3 regions of the Streptomyces sp. NPDC058751 genome follow, and region 1 is predicted to be linked to each of the others. Evidence: riboswitches for the same ligand, from Rfam matches in the RefSeq annotation. Region 1 holds a riboswitch; each other region holds the start of a gene.
What was found. A riboswitch is a leader RNA that binds a small molecule or an ion and turns the genes downstream of it on or off. The one in region 1 is predicted to bind cyclic di-AMP.
Positions count from the first base shown of each region.

Region 2: another riboswitch for cyclic di-AMP. It lies ahead of ACFW6B_RS07435 (transglycosylase SLT domain-containing protein); the one in region 1 lies ahead of ACFW6B_RS39965 (peptidoglycan DD-metalloendopeptidase family protein).
Region 3: another riboswitch for cyclic di-AMP. It lies ahead of ACFW6B_RS24300 (C40 family peptidase); the one in region 1 lies ahead of ACFW6B_RS39965 (peptidoglycan DD-metalloendopeptidase family protein).

Region 1 is NZ_JBHYPZ010000076.1:5,786-7,978, forward strand. Features, by position in the region: gene ACFW6B_RS39960 (SGNH/GDSL hydrolase family protein) at 1-44, opposite strand, end outside; gene ACFW6B_RS39965 (peptidoglycan DD-metalloendopeptidase family protein) at 314-1,267, opposite strand; cyclic di-AMP (ydaO/yuaA leader) riboswitch at 1,272-1,429, opposite strand; gene ACFW6B_RS39970 (tyrosine-protein phosphatase) at 2,067-2,193, shown strand, end outside.
Region 2 is NZ_JBHYPZ010000005.1:160,138-162,330, reverse strand. Features, by position in the region: gene ACFW6B_RS07440 (HAD family hydrolase) at 1-326, shown strand, start outside; gene ACFW6B_RS07435 (transglycosylase SLT domain-containing protein) at 458-1,228, opposite strand; cyclic di-AMP (ydaO/yuaA leader) riboswitch at 1,232-1,393, opposite strand.
Region 3 is NZ_JBHYPZ010000027.1:23,146-25,338, forward strand. Features, by position in the region: gene ACFW6B_RS24290 (alpha/beta fold hydrolase) at 1-218, shown strand, start outside; gene ACFW6B_RS24295 (hypothetical protein) at 312-596, opposite strand; cyclic di-AMP (ydaO/yuaA leader) riboswitch at 1,096-1,267, shown strand; gene ACFW6B_RS24300 (C40 family peptidase) at 1,275-2,193, shown strand, end outside.

The sequences.
Region 1 (2,193 bases):
CCCTCGGTGAAGCTGTCCCCCACCGACACGTACGACCCGATCACCGGTCTGTTGTCGTTCTTCGAATCGTCTGCCACATCGAGCATGATTCACCTTTCGATGTGAGCTACGCGACCGTAGGGAAGGGTTGACGGGCGGTGAGATAAGCCACTCGCCAAGCATTGGTCAACTCCGGAATACGGTTCGCGCCACGGATGTTGAGGCAGCGACCGCCCTGATCCGGTTCCGGGGGACACCGAAGGCCGGACCCGGGGGATCGGGGGTCCGGCCTACGGAGATCTTCCTGCCGTCAGGAGCAGGAGGCTGGGTGGGGTCAGCCCACGGCGACACCGTGCGAGCGCAGGTACGCGACCGGGTCGACGTCGGAGCCGTAGCCCGGCGCGGTGCGGATCTCGAAGTGCAGGTGCGGTCCGGTCACGTTGCCGGTCGCGCCGGAGAGACCGAGCTGCTGCCCCGCGGTCACGGTCTGGCCCGCCGAGACGGACAGCGACGACATGTGGGCGTACTGGGAGTACTTGCCGTCGGCGTGCTGGACGACGACCTGGTTGCCGTAGGCGCCGCCCCAGCCCGCGGAGACGACGGTGCCCGCGGCTATGGACTTGATCGTGGTGCCGGTCGGGATCACGAAGTCCACGCCCGTGTGGTAGCCGCTGGACCACATGCCGCCCGCCACCCTGTAAGCGGTGCCGACGGAACTGCTGTCGACCGGCATGGTGTAGCCGGAAGAGGTGTTGGCGGAAGAGCTGCCGGCGGAAGCGGCGGGGGCGGCCGTCTCGGCTGCCGGGGTCGCCTTGTCGGACTTCGCCGAGGTGGTTGTCCGGGGAGCCGCGTGGGGGGCCGAGCTGGGAGCCGAGCTGGGAGCCGAGTGGGCGGCGGAGGCCGCCTTCCCGTCGAGCGACAGCTTCAGACCGGGGTGGATCAGTGACGGGTCGCCACCGATGGCGGAGCGGTTGTCGGCGTAGATCTTCTTCCAGCCGCCGCTGACGTTCTGCTCGTCGGCGATCTTCGAGAGGTAGTCGCCGGACCTCACCGCGTACGTCTTCGTCGTGACGGTGGCCTTACCGGCGGAGGCGGCGGTCTTGCCCGCGGGGACGGTGGTCGCGGCCTTCTCGACATGCTGCGCGACACCGGTGACCGGGGTCGCGGCGTGGGCACCCGTGGCTCCCATCAGAGGCAGCGCGAGTGCGGCGCCACCGGTTCCGGCCACGGCGATCGAGCGGGTGAGACGCGGGGACTTGGGACGGCGGTGCTTACCCTTCGCGGGCATGACGAATTCCTCTCCGGCGCCTGCGGGGTGAGCTGTCGGGTGCGGGCTGGAGATGCCCGGCCGCGCTGCTGCGCGGCTGTACCCCTAGCCTGTTCCGGAGACCGGACCAGGCACGGAACCTGTGGGTCCCCCGCTCCTGCCGTGTACGGGTGAGTGTGCGGATTCCGGGCGGCGGCAGGATTGGGCGTCCGTCCGGATTGAGGCAGAACGTAGGCGACATGAGAGCGCGTCGACAACTATGGGCGGTTTCTGCGTGCTCGTCTTTCTTGATCCATGCGGAGATCGCCGTCACCCTCCGTGGACCGACGATCTCCCCGACGTCTCAACATCCCTGCATTTCACGCGAGTTGAGAAACGAGGACGGCAACGCATCGTCACGAATATGACGCTCCTCACGCGACTCACCCCAGGGCGCCTTATTCCAGGGCCAGTTGTAATGAAGGTGCTTATTCGGACAGAACACCCAGACATGAAGTCTTCGGATAACCGACACATTCGGACCCCCACACGAAATGACACGCGGAACGGCGCTCACGAATGCCCCTTTCGCCCCGATCCCCACCGACGGCCCGCGCGGCCGGAAGTACGCCGCACCCTCCACCCGACTAGAACACACGTTCGAGGCAAGTTGTCCGTGAAGCGCCGCTTCCAGGACGTTCCGCCCCGGGGCCCGCTCCTGTGGACAACTCATTGCCCCAGGTACCCATGTCGTATCGTCGAGAGCGCGAGCCGGTACAACTGCCGACGAGCGGCGCCGAGTCCAGCCCGGTGACGCCGGCGGCCGAATGGGAGGACCCCCGTGACGCAGCAGATCCCGTCGACCGAGCCCGAACTCGGCGGAGTGCGCAACTTCCGCGACGTGGGCGGACTGCCCACCACGGACGGCCGGCGAGTGCGCCACGGACAGCTGTTCCGCAGCGGCCACC
Region 2 (2,193 bases), on a different contig from region 1:
ACGACGAGTTGGCGTCGGCGGCGCGGGGGGTGGTCGGTTCGCTGGCGACGGTCACCATGTCCGGGCCCGGCACAGTCGAACTCCAGCCATGCGGGGTGACCAAGGCGACGGGGCTCGCTCTCGCCGCGGCGCATCTCGGGCTCACCCCGTGCGCGACGATCGCTTTCGGGGACATGCCCAACGACATCCCGATGTTCGACTGGGCGGCCCGGGGTGTGGCGATGGCCAACGCCCATCCGGAACTGAAGGCGGTGGCCGACGAGGTCACCCTGTCGAATGAGGACGACGGGATCGCGGTCGTCCTGGAGCGCCTCTTCGGCTTCTAGCGACGCTGCCGTACCCGCCGCCGCGTCCGTACCGCATCACCGCCACACCCGTATGCACCACCGACACACCCGCCGACGGGCCTGGAAGGCGTCGTCGGCGGGTGCGGTGAAGACGGGGTGCGGCGGTGCGGTCAGTAGGCGCCGTTGACGTTGTCGATGGAGCCGTACTTGTCGGCCGCGTAGTTGCAGGCCGCGGTGATGTTCGCGACCGGGTCGTAGATGTTCGTCGACGTGCCGGGGACGTGGTAGGCCCGGAAGGTGGGGTCGATCACCTGGAGCAGGCCCTTGGAGGGGATGCCCGCGGCGGCGTTGGAGTCCCAGTTGTTGATGGCGTTGGGGTTGCCGGAGGACTCGCGCATCACGTTGCGGTGGATGCCGTTGTAGCTGCCCGGGATGCCGGCCTTGGCCATGACGTCCAGGGATTCCTTGATCCAGCCGTCGAGGTTGTCGGCGTACGACTTGGCGGAGGCCTGGGTGGCGGTGGTCGCCTTGGACTTGGCGACGGCGGGGGTCGCTTTCGCCGTGGTGCTGACGGTCGTCGACTTCAGCGTCTTCGTGCCCACGGTCAGCTTCAGGCCCGGACGGAGCACGGAGGGGTTGTCGCCGATGACGGCGCGGTTCGCCGCGTACAGCTTCTTCCAGCCGCCGCTCTTGGGGTACTTCTGCGCGACCTTGGAGAGGGTGTCGCCCTTGACCACCTTGTAGGTGACGAGCTGCACGTTGGGGACCACCGCGGTGGGGGCGGCCTTCGCCGCCTGGGGGGCCTGCGCCGGGGTGGCGGCGTTGGCGCCGGTCGCGCTCACGAGCGGGAGGGCGAGGGCGATACCGCCCGTTCCGGCGACGATCATGCCCCGGGTGATGACGTTGGTCTTCGTGCGGCGGTGCTTGCCTCGTACGGGCATGGCGAATTTCCTCTCCGGCGCCTGCGAGGTGAGCTGTCGGGTTCGGGCGGGAGATGCCCGGCCGCGCTTGTGGGCACGGCTTCACCCCGAGCCGGTCCGGTGTGTCCGGATCGGCGGCTTACCTGTGGTTCCCCCGCTCCTGCCGTGCGTGGGTCGATGGGTTGCCGGGCGGCGGCAGGATTCGGCGGTCCGCCCGGGGTCGACCAGAACGTATGTGAGAGCACATGTCCGAAACAAGACGAGATTTGACCGCGAAGATCGCTTTGGCCTAGTTGATGCACGGGCAAAAAGTCCGATTGTGTCGGAATTGAATCCTCAACTCGCCTTCCGTGGAAGGGGTGGGTCGAGGGAGCCGCGCGGTGGCGCCCCGGTCGCCCGGTGACCCAATTCACGAGACCAAAGAGCATCAAGGTCGCATGAGGGGTAATTCGGGCATTGCGGCCGTGTCGGCGGACGTGTCGGGCTCCTCGAAAGATGCCGAGCAGCCCCCGGTGGAGCGGGAATTGTGGTGCGGGACACATGGGGGCACGGGCCTGTGGGGGCGGAGCCCGCCAGCCGGAAGCGGGCCGGACCCGGGCGGCGGCCGTGCGGCGAAGTGCGCCTCGCGGTAACGGGTTTCGGTGTGACGTTCGGTCAGTGACCTTTGGGAGGAAGGCTCTTCTTTCGGGCTTGGCGGAGAACGGCTTCGTCGCAGCCCTCGCCGGCGACCCCGCGGGTAGCCCCGCCGCCGCTCCCGCGGGCGAGTGCGCCGCTCGTGACGAAGTCCCGCGCGTCGATCGTGTACGTCTTCCGGGTCCCCTCCGCGCGCCCGGGGCCTGCGGGGTGCGCGCGGGCTCCGTCGAGCCCCGGGTTCGCCTCCGGGCTCCAGGTCTCCTCCAGGCTCCGGGTCCCTCCTCCGTCGCCTTGAAGCCGAAGCCGAAGCCGAAGCAGACCGACCGGGCGTTTTCCTTTCGCCGGCCCGGCGG
Region 3 (2,193 bases), on a different contig from region 1:
ACCCCGCGGAGTCGTTCGCCCTCGTCCGCCGGGCCCTGGAGGCGGGTGCCTCCGCGAGCGCCGTGCGGGTCGAGGGCGGTGACCACGCGATGCTCCGCCGCGCGCGGACCTGGCACCGGGTCACCGGCGCCACGGTCGCGGATCTGGTGACCCGGATCGGCGACGGGCTCGACCCGCTCCCCGCCGGCCGGCCGGGCGGCGAACCGGACGTTCTCTAGCGCCTGGTGCGGCGAGTGGGGGTCCCCCCTGCTCGAAGAGCTCGGGGGAGCGTGCATGGCGTCGCGGGACAGACGGGAATTTGACGACAGGCCCTAGGACCCGTCCGGCAGGCGGGAAGGGACGGACAGGTCCTGGCGGCCGGACGGCAGGGGGGTGGGTGCGTCGAGCCGGTCGTCCGGGTCGGGGGCCGCGGACAGGGGGCGGCGGGCGCCGGACGCCGGCCGTGCGGCGGACGAGGGGAGCGGGGCGCCGGTCGACGGATCCCAGCTCAGGATCCACTCGAAGTCGCGTTGCAGCCGCCGGGCCTCGCTTCGTACGAGCCTCGGTATGTCGCCGCGTTCGGAGATCAGTTGGGCATAGATCGGCGCATCGTGCACGTGGGGTCCTCGGCTCGCTCTCGTGGTCTGACGTGCCACGACGGTACGGGCGGCACGCGGCGACAGCGGTGATCCGGCCGGTTCGGCCAGAACCGGTCAAGGTGTGACCGGCAGGCGCCGTCGATGTCGAACGAGGTGCCGGGGAAAGTCGGTTCTCTGCACACTTTCGACACGTCCGAGGCGGCCGGGTGCGCGACCGGCGGGCCGGGGCGGGGTGTGCCCGTCCGTCCGGGAAGGAACCGGTACGCAACGGGGCGGGCCGGACGGGCGGGAATCGGGGCCGGGGCCGGGTCGGGAAGCGGGTCCGGTCGCCTCAACGGCCGTGCTCAGCGGCCGTTTCGAGCACGGCCCGTGTCCTCTCCGTCGCACTGCGGTGCGATGCGATGAAGGTCACGAAAACGTATCGGACATCTGGGGCGTGGATCTTCACATCGGGTGCACAACATGGCTAAGTTGGCCACCTGGCCGCCCGATTCCCTCCGGCGGAGCTCGCCGGGCGGCGCGGCCTCCGCCGAGTCCTGCCTGTCCTCGTGGCAGCGGGAGCCGGGGACCCACCGAACTTGGGGTGAATCGGCCAACTGCCTTTCGGGGCAGGGGTCGTAGGGCATACCTTCCGGAATCGTCCGCCCGAACCCGACAGCTAACCCGGTAGGCGGACGACGGAAGGAGCACCACTCCATGGCGCCGGAAAGCACCCCGCCCAGCAGCGAAGAAGTCGCCCGACGGCTCTCGTCCCTCTACGACCAGGCGGAGTTCGCCACCGGCAAGTTCAACGGGACCCGCGCCTCGTCGAACTCCGCCCGCAGGCCGGGCCGAGGGGGCGCCGGTCAAGGGAGCGGGGTCTCCGACGCGGACCGGGACAACCTGATGCAGCAGTGGTTCGACGGGGCGCGCTCCCGGGTCGGACCCGTGGCGCCGGCCACGCTCCCGGCCGACAGGCAGCCGGGGCGTGGCGGTGGCGGTGGCGGTGCCCGTCCCAAGGGAGGCGGGAAGGGGTCCAAGGGGTCCTCGTCCGACCTTCCGACGGTGTACGAGCTGGAACAGATCATGCGGCCCGCCGCCGAGTTGACGGCCGCTCCGATGCTGGAGCTGACCGCCGGTCCGGCTTCGGAACCGGCCGGGCGCCCCGCGCTGGAACTGACCGCGGGTCCGGCGGCCGGGTCCCCCGCGGTACCGGGACCCGGAACGGGGTTCCGTGCGGCGCTTCCCGCGGTGCCCGCTCAGGCCGCCGCGCCGCAGAAGCCCTCCCCGCAGGTCAAGAAGCAGAATGCCCGGCGCAAGCTCGCCGCCGCCCAGGAGTTGATGTCGCGGCACGTGTCACGGCAGAACATGCCCGTCGCGCAGGCGCCGGCGATCGAGTACCGGCCGACGGAGCAGCCCCGCCTCCCGTCGGCCCCGCAGACCGGTACGTTCCCGTCGGTCGGTCAGACCGGTACGTTCCCCTCGGTCCCGCAGGGTGTGGGGCTCCCGTCCGCCGCTCAGACCGGTACGTTCCCGTCGGTCGGTCAGACCGGTACGTTCCCCTCGGTCCCGCAGGGTGTGGCGTTCCCGTCGGCCCCGCAGACCGGTACGTTTCCGTCGGTCGGTCAGACCGGTA